Tolumonas auensis DSM 9187: one gene and its partner. Each later gene encodes a partner of the first gene's protein in a complex. Links are inferred from orthologs where the notes say so. Each region holds a gene or a part of one and is shown on either strand. Other genes may lie near its edges.

Region 1 (5,006 bases):
CATCTTCAGGAGAAACCTGAGAAGAAGGAATGTTAACTACTTTGCCATTTACTACGATGGCTTTGTGGCTAACCAGCTGGCGAGCTTCAGCACGGGTCGTTGCAAAACCCATACGATAAACTACGTTATCCAGACGACCTTCCAGCAACTGCAGTAGGTTTTCACCAGTATTACCTTTCAAGCGTGTAGCTTCACGGTAATAGTTACGGAATTGTTTTTCCAGAATGCCGTAAATACGACGGACTTTCTGTTTTTCACGCAGCTGTACACCATAGTCAGACAGACGTGGCTTACGCGCACCGTGCTGACCAGGAGCTGTGTCAATTTTACACTTAGAGTCGATAGCACGAACGCCTGATTTCAGGAACAGATCGGTGCCTTCACGACGGCTAAGCTTCAGCTTTGGGCCTAAATATCTTGCCATGTTCTTTCTCCAACAATCCTACTAGACAACGTTATACACGGCGTTTTTTAGGAGGACGACAACCGTTGTGCGGGATCGGAGTTACATCCGTGATATTGGTGATGCGGAAACCCGCAGCATTCAATGCACGAATAGATGACTCACGGCCCGGACCAGGACCTTTAACCATTACTTCCAGGTTTTTAACGCCATACTCTTTGGCGATCTCACCAGCACGTTCAGCAGCAACCTGTGCAGCGAACGGAGTGGATTTACGAGAACCACGGAAACCTGAACCACCAGCAGTTGCCCAAGACAGAGCGTTACCCTGACGGTCAGTAATGGTCACGATTGTGTTATTGAAAGAGGCATGAACGTGTGCAATGCCGTCGCTAACTTGCTTTCTAACGCGCTTACGAGCACGAGTAGGAGCTTTTGCCATTTTCTACCTTCCCGTTTACTTCTTAATCGGTTTACGAGGACCCTTACGGGTGCGCGCGTTAGTTTTGGTACGTTGTCCACGAACCGGCAGACCACGACGATGACGCAAACCACGGTAGCAACCCAAGTCCATCAAACGTTTGATGTTCATGGATACTTCACGGCGCAGGTCACCCTCGACAGTAAACTTACCAACTTCAGTACGAAGCGCTTCAATTTGAGCTTCGTCCAGATCTTTAACTTTCACATCCTCGGCGATACCAGCTGCTGCGCAAATGCTCTTTGCACGGGTGTCGCCAACGCCATAAATCGCAGTTAACGCGATAACTGCATGTTTATGGTCAGGAATGTTAATGCCAGCGATACGGGCCACTATTCCACTCCTAAACAAATAGTAATTTTACGACCACCACAAAGCCCGTTCCGGATACATGGTGATCTTCCTACACACAAATGTAGGCTGGCTAATGTACTTAGCCAGCCCCGACTTTTCAAGTCTCTACCGAAAATATATTAGCCTTGGCGTTGTTTATGCTTCGGCTCAGTGCAAATCACACGCACCACACCGTGGCGTTTGATGATTTTGCAGTTACGGCAGATTGCTTTAACGGAAGCGCGAACTTTCATTGCTTAACTCCGCAATATTAGACCGGATTAACGGCCTACGCCTTTAAGATTGGCTTTTTTCAGTACATCCCCATACTGATGAGACATCATATGAGTTTGTACCTGTGCCATAAAGTCCATGATGACAACAACGATAATCAGCAAGGAAGTACCACCGAAGTAGAACTGCACGTGCCAGAAGGTCATCAGTAACTGGGGTACCAAGCAAATCGCTGTGATGTACAAGGCTCCGGCCAGTGTTAGACGTGTCATTACTTTATCGATAAAACGAGCTGTCTGCTCTCCTGGGCGGATACCCGGGATAAATGCACCACTCTTCTTCAGATTATCCGCAGTCTCACGAGGGTTAAATACCAACGCAGTATAGAAGAAACTGAAGAAAATGATGGCAACTGCATACAACAATTCATATAACGGCTGACCTGGCTGCAAGCTCATCGAAATTTCTTGCAGGATATTTGCAATCCATGAATCACCCTGACCAAACCAAGACGCAATCGTCCCCGGGAACAGAATAATACTTGATGCAAAAATCGCAGGGATAACACCCGCCATATTCAGTTTTAACGGCAAATGCGTGCTTTGTGCTGCAAATATCTGATTACCTTGCTGACGTTTCGCATAATTTACGACGATACGTCGCTGACCACGCTCAACAAATACAACAAAGTAAGTAACAGCAAACACAATAACAACGAGCAACAATAGCAACAGAATATGCAACTCACCCTGACGAGCCTGTTCTGCTGTTGCACCAATAGCTTGGGGCAAACCAGCAACAATACCCGCGAAGATGATCAGCGAAATACCATTACCAATACCACGTTCGGTAATTTGTTCACCTAACCACATCAGGAACATGGTTCCGGTAACCAGACTAACCACAGCAGTAAAGTAGAAGCCGAAACCGGGGTTGAGCACCAAGCCATGCATCATATTTGGTAAACCAGTAGCAATTCCGGATGCTTGTACTGTGGCTAAAACCAGAGTACCCCACCGGGTATGCTTGCTGATAACACGCCGACCGCTCTCACCTTCCTTCTTAAGCTCAGCATAATAAGGACTGATGACGGTCAGTAGCTGGATAATAATTGAAGCCGAAATATACGGCATAATACCCAACGCAAAAATAGATGCACGAGACAGGGCACCACCACTGAACATGTTAAACATTTCAATGATGGTTCCCTTCTGTTGCTGGAACAACTGTCCCAGCACAGTAGCGTCAATACCAGGAATCGGCACATAAGCGCCCGCACGGAAGACGATGATAGCACCTAGAACGAAAAGTAAACGACTTTTCAGTTCGCTCAGGCCCCCCTGCGAGCCCCGTGTTACTAATCCTGGTTTCTTGGCCATCTACTTATTATTCCTCGATTTTGCCACCGGCAGCTTCGATTGCAGCACGAGCACCTTTAGTAACGCTCACACCACGCACAGTCACTGCACGATCGATGTTCCCAGAGAGAACGATCTTGGCAAACTGCATGCCTTTAGTGATTACACCAGCTTGCTTCAGGGTGTTCAGATCTACTACGTCGCCTTCAACTTTAGCAACTTCGCTCAAGCGAACTTCGGCAGTTACCGCGCCTTTACGAGAGTAGAAACCAAATTTTGGCATACGAATTTTTAAAGGCATTTGACCACCTTCAAAACCCGCACGCACACCGCCGCCAGAGCGTGAACCGGCACCTTTAACACCACGGCCACCAGTTTTACCTAAACCAGAACCGATACCACGACCTACACGCTTTTTAGCAGATTTTGCACCAGCAGCCGGAGAAAGAGTGTTTAAACGCATGATTACTCCTCCACCTTCACCATGTAATAAACCTGGTTGATCATGCCGCGAACACATGGAGTATCTTCCACTTCAACAGTATGACCAATACGACGCAAACCCAAGCCCAGCAAAGAGGCTTTGTGCTTCGGCAAACGACCGATGGAGCTGCGAGTCTGTGTAACTTTTACAGTCTTGTTAGCCATGTCGTTATTACCCCAGGATTTCTTCCACGCGCAGACCACGTTTAGCAGCAACTTGTTCCGGTGATTTGATGTCAGCCAGTGCTTCAATTGTTGCACGAACTACATTCATCGGATTGGTTGAGCCATAGGTCTTAGCCAGAACGTTATGTACACCAGCCACTTCCAGAACGGCGCGCATTGCACCACCGGCAATGATACCGGTACCCTGAGAAGCAGGCTGCATGAATACGGTAGAACCAGCATGGGTTCCTTTAACATGATGGTGCAGAGTGCCTTCAATCAGCTCTACTTTAACCATGTTACGACGAGCTTGTTCCATTGCTTTTTGAATAGCAGCAGGAACTTCACGCGCTTTACCGTAACCGAAACCAACGCGGCCAGAACCATCACCAACAACAGTCAGAGCTGTGAAGGAGAAAATACGACCACCTTTAACTACTTTTGAAACACGGTTTACTGCGACTAACTTTTCTTGCAGTTCACCGGCTTGAGATTCGATTTTAGACATTGTCGACTCCTGGCTTAGAACTGAAGACCAGCTTCACGTGCAGCAGCAGCTAGTGCGGCTACGCGACCGTGATATTGGAACCCAGAGCGATCGAACGCTACAGTGGTAACACCTTTTGCCAGAGCACGCTCTGCAATAGCTTTACCCACAGCGGCGGCCGCATCGGCGTTACCGGTGTATTTCACTTGCTCACGAATGGTTGACTCAACAGTTGATGCAGAAGCTAAAACTTCGGCACCGCTTGCTGCGATAACCTGCGCATAAATATGACGCGGAGTACGGTGAACCACCAGACGAGTCGCGCCCAGTTCCAGCATTTTACGACGTGCTTTAGTAGCACGACGGATACGAGCTGCTTTCTTGTCCATAGTGTTACCTTACTTCTTCTTAGCTTCTTTAGTACGCACAACTTCGTCAGAATAGCGTACACCTTTGCCTTTGTAAGGCTCCGGGCTACGATAGGCACGGATATCAGCCGCAACCTGACCCAACATAGCTTTATCAGCACTTTTCAGTACGATTTCAGTCTGAGTCGGACATTCAGCGGTAACACCTTCAGGCAGTTCGTGGTCAATTGGATGGGAAAAACCCAGAGCCAGACCAACAGACTTACCTTTCGCCTGTGCACGGTAACCTACACCAACCAGCACCAGTTTGCGCTCGAAGCCAGTAGTAACACCAATAACCATGTTGTTTACCAGTGCGCGTGCTGTACCAGCCTGCGCGTCAGCACCAGTCACACCCTCTTGAGGTGCGAACTTCAACACATTTTCTTCTTTGGTGACGATAACTGCAGCGTTCAGAATGCGCTTCAGGGTGCCATTTTTACCTTTAACAGCTATTTCCTGGCCGTTCAGGGTTACTTCCACGCCAGCCGGAATAGTAACAGGTGCTTTCGCAACACGAGACATTTCCTAGCTCCTTACGCTACGTAGCAGATGATCTCACCGCCCATGCCAGCTTTACGCGCAGCACGGTCAGTCATCACACCTTTAGAAGTAGAAACAACAGCGATACCCAGACCATTCATGATCTTTGGCA
Region 2 (3,287 bases), 470 kb from region 1 along the record:
TTCGCCCGCTTCAACCTTCCCGCCCGGAAACTCCCACTTCCCGCCCTGATGCTGATGTGTTGCCCGGCGGCAGATAAAATATCCCAGCAGAGGATCATAAATAACCCCGACTGCGACCCACACTTGCTTCATACTTTTTTCCTGCTAACAAAAAGGCGACCGAAGCCGCCTTGTATAATTATTTCATGAGCAAAAATGGATCAATCCAGTTTGCCATGGCAGTGCTTGTATTTTTTGCCTGACCCACAAGGGCAAGGATCATTACGCCCGATTTTGGCACCATCACGAACAAATGGTTCCACCGCCTGACCATCCACAGATTCCGCTTCATCCTCAGCCAGCGCATTGATCTCTTCATGGCTGTAAGTACGAACCTGGGCTGAGTCTGACTGACGGCGTTGTTCTTCAATGGCGTCCACATCCGGCTCCTGCACCTGAATACGGCACAGAACACTCACCACCTGTTGTTTCAGCGCTTCCAACATCTGAGTGAATAACTCAAAGGCTTCACGCTTATATTCCTGCTTCGGATTCTTCTGGGCGTAACCACGCAGATGGATACCCTGACGCAGGTGATCCATCGCCGCCAGATGTTCTTTCCACAGATTATCCAGCGTCTGCAGCATCACTGATTTTTCAAACTGACGCAGAACGTCATGTCCGGCCAGCTCTTCTTTATGTGCATAGCTGGCTTCGATTTCGCTGATGATACGTTCACGAATTTTCTCTTCGTATAACTTGTCATCTTCCTTGATCCACTGAGCAATCGGCAGATCAATGGCAAAATCAGTGCGCAAACGCAGTTCCAGACCGGCAATATCCCAGCTTTCATCTAATGAATGCGGCGCAATATATTGATCAATAACGCGATCAAGCACGTCAGTCCGGATCAGTTTGATGGTTTCTGAAATATCCGCACTTTCCAGCAGTTCATTACGTTGTTCGTAAACTACCTTACGCTGGTCATTGGCTACGTCATCAAATTCCAGCAGGTTCTTACGGATATCGAAGTTACGGCCTTCCACTTTACGCTGTGCATTTTCAATCGCTTTACTGACCCATGGATGTTCAATGGCTTCGCCATGTTCCATGCCCAGTTTTTTCATCATGCCACTGACACGATCAGACGCGAAAATACGCATCAGGCTGTCTTCCATCGACAGATAGAAACGGGATGAACCCGGATCCCCCTGACGACCGGAACGACCACGCAGCTGGTTATCAATACGACGTGATTCATGACGCTCAGTACCGATAATATGCAGACCACCGGAAGTGATCACCGCGTCATGACGTACTTGCCATTCACTCTTGATGGTTGCGATCTGCTCTGCAGTCGGATTTTCCAGCGCATCAATTTCAGCCTGCCAGCTACCACCCAGCACGATGTCAGTACCACGACCCGCCATGTTAGTAGCGATAGTCACTGCACTTGGACGACCGGCCTGAGCAACAATTTGCGCTTCCTGAGCGTGGAATTTGGCATTCAGTACTTTGTGTTCAATACCTTCTTTCGTCAGGATATTGGACAGCAACTCTGAGTTCTCAATAGAGATAGTACCTACCAGCACCGGACGCTGTTCAGCGACACGGATCTTGATATCCTCAATAATTGCGTCGTATTTTTCCTGTTCGGTAAGGTAAACCAGATCGCCCATATCATCACGGATCATCGGACGGTTGGTTGGCAGAACCACAGTTTCCAGACCATAGATCTGCTGGAACTCATATGCTTCAGTATCCGCAGTCCCGGTCATACCAGCCAGTTTTTCGTATAAACGGAAATAGTTCTGGAAAGTAATAGAAGCCAGGGTCTGGTTTTCGTTACGGATTTTTGCGCCTTCTTTGGCTTCAATCGCCTGATGCAAACCTTCAGACCAGCGACGTCCGGCCATGGTACGGCCCGTATGTTCATCAACAATAATCACTTCATCGTCTTTAACGATGTAGTCAACATCACGCTCAAACAGGGTATTGGCGCGTAATGCAGCATTCACATGATGCAGTAAAGTAATGTTGGCAACCGAGAATAAAGAGTCATCTTCACCCATTAAACCCTGCTGTTTTAACCAGCCTTCAACAAAAATCTGACCATTTTCAGTCAGATAAGCCTGACGGGCTTTCTCATCGACGGTGTAATGGCCGTTCCCCTGATACTCTTCAGAGTCTTCTTTATCCTGCTTCTGCAGCAACGGCACCAGTGTATTGATTTTGATATAGAGTTCAGAACTGTCTTCGGCAGCACCGGAAATGATCAGCGGAGTACGTGCTTCATCAATCAGCACCGAATCCACTTCATCCACTAATGCATAATACAGCGGACGCTGCACACGCTGTTCTGCCGCAAACGCCATGTTGTCGCGCAGATAATCGAAACCAAACTCGTTGTTCGTGCCATAGGTAATGTCACAGGCATAAGCCGCCTGTTTTTCTTCATGACTCATACCTGACAGGTTGCAGCCAACGGTCATCCCCAGGAAAGCGAACAGCGGACGGCTCCATTCTGCATCACGACGTGCCAGATAATCGTTCACTGTGACGATATGCACGCCCTGACCAGTCAGCGCATTCAGATAGGCTGGCAATGTCGCGGTCAGTGTTTTACCTTCACCGGTCTTCATTTCGGCGATCTGGTTATTATTCAGCACAATGCCGCCCATCATCTGGACATCAAAGTGACGCATAGCGAATACACGTTTTGATGCTTCACGGACAGTCGCAAAGGCTTCAGGTAACAGCGAATCGAGCTCTTCACCTTTTTCCAGACGCTGACGGAATTCGACTGTCTTCGCCTGTAAATCCACATCAGCCAGAGAGGCAAACTGGGGTTCCAGTTCATTGATTTGTTTTACGATCTTTTTTAATGCTTTTACGGTGCGATCATTGCGACTACCAATGATCTTGGTAAATAGTTTGGTGATCATTATTACCCAACTCTCAGGCTATTGATTATTGTCTGTCCTGACGGACAGCGATTCTGAATATGTAATGTCATTACGCGATATATGGGGACGAAAAATCTGGGATTCAAGGAAAGAATATCTGGAATGCCCCAACTTGCGGTAGGGAAAGATTACCATAATCAGACTTATGAGTCTGCTATTGTCGCAGGCAGAAACAACAAAGCACCGGGCGGAGAACCGGTGCTTTGTGAACTATTCAGTATTGATCAGGTTTAAGCTAAAACAAGCTTGGTACCAAAGTAGGCAATCGGAGATTTTGCAGCTTCCTCTTCAAAGGTCACCATCTCCCAGGCTTCAGCATCAGCCAGCAAAGCGCGCAGCAGT

The links.
Region 2: the proteins of secY (region 1) and secA are in contact, whole or in part, in a crystal structure (PDB 3DIN), measured with the Thermotoga maritima proteins. The link is inferred for Tolumonas auensis DSM 9187 from one-to-one orthologs. Residues at the interface, in WP_004081795.1 of Thermotoga maritima: Glu108, Gly109, Glu110, Glu111, Ala236, Glu237, Arg238, Arg239, Ile240, Thr241, Ile242, Gln243, Tyr244, Ala245, Arg246, Arg247, Val248, Thr249, Gly250, Arg251, Arg252, Val253, Tyr254, Gly256, Ala257, Ser258, Thr259, Tyr260, Leu261, Pro262; in WP_004082002.1 of Thermotoga maritima: Glu261, Ala262, Arg263, Lys300, Ala301, Arg302, Thr303, Ile304, Ile305, Leu323, Tyr324, Asp325, Pro326, Val329, Ser330, Tyr333, Ile336, Lys340, Phe345, Val349, Glu363, Phe364, Tyr374, Ser375, Gly376, Gly377, Glu393, Ile395, Thr482, Ser483.

The regions. Positions count from the first base shown.
Region 1 is NC_012691.1:129,966-134,971, reverse strand. The notes cover bases 665-3,566. They hold secY (preprotein translocase subunit SecY), read right to left. Parts: upstream 2,831-3,566; coding sequence 1,499-2,830; downstream 665-1,498. Other genes in these bases: rpsE (30S ribosomal protein S5), read right to left, coding at 3,465-3,566; rpmD (50S ribosomal protein L30), read right to left, coding at 3,275-3,457; rplO (50S ribosomal protein L15), read right to left, coding at 2,838-3,272; rpmJ (50S ribosomal protein L36), read right to left, coding at 1,358-1,471; rpsM (30S ribosomal protein S13), read right to left, coding at 861-1,217. In the rest of the region: rpsD (30S ribosomal protein S4), read right to left, coding at 1-424; more of rpsK, read right to left, coding at 456-664; more of rpsE, read right to left, coding at 3,567-3,965; rplR (50S ribosomal protein L18), read right to left, coding at 3,980-4,333; rplF (50S ribosomal protein L6), read right to left, coding at 4,343-4,876; rpsH (30S ribosomal protein S8), read right to left, coding at 4,888-5,006. UniProt on the Escherichia coli protein: The central subunit of the protein translocation channel SecYEG. Consists of two halves formed by TMs 1-5 and 6-10.
Region 2 is NC_012691.1:599,639-602,925, reverse strand. It holds secA (preprotein translocase subunit SecA), read right to left. Parts: upstream 2,925-3,287; coding sequence 201-2,924; downstream 1-200. Other genes in the region: lpxC (UDP-3-O-acyl-N-acetylglucosamine deacetylase), read right to left, coding at 3,176-3,287; TOLA_RS16940 (hypothetical protein), read left to right, coding at 3,048-3,179; mutT (8-oxo-dGTP diphosphatase MutT), read right to left, coding at 1-132. UniProt on the Escherichia coli protein: Required for protein export, interacts with the SecYEG preprotein conducting channel.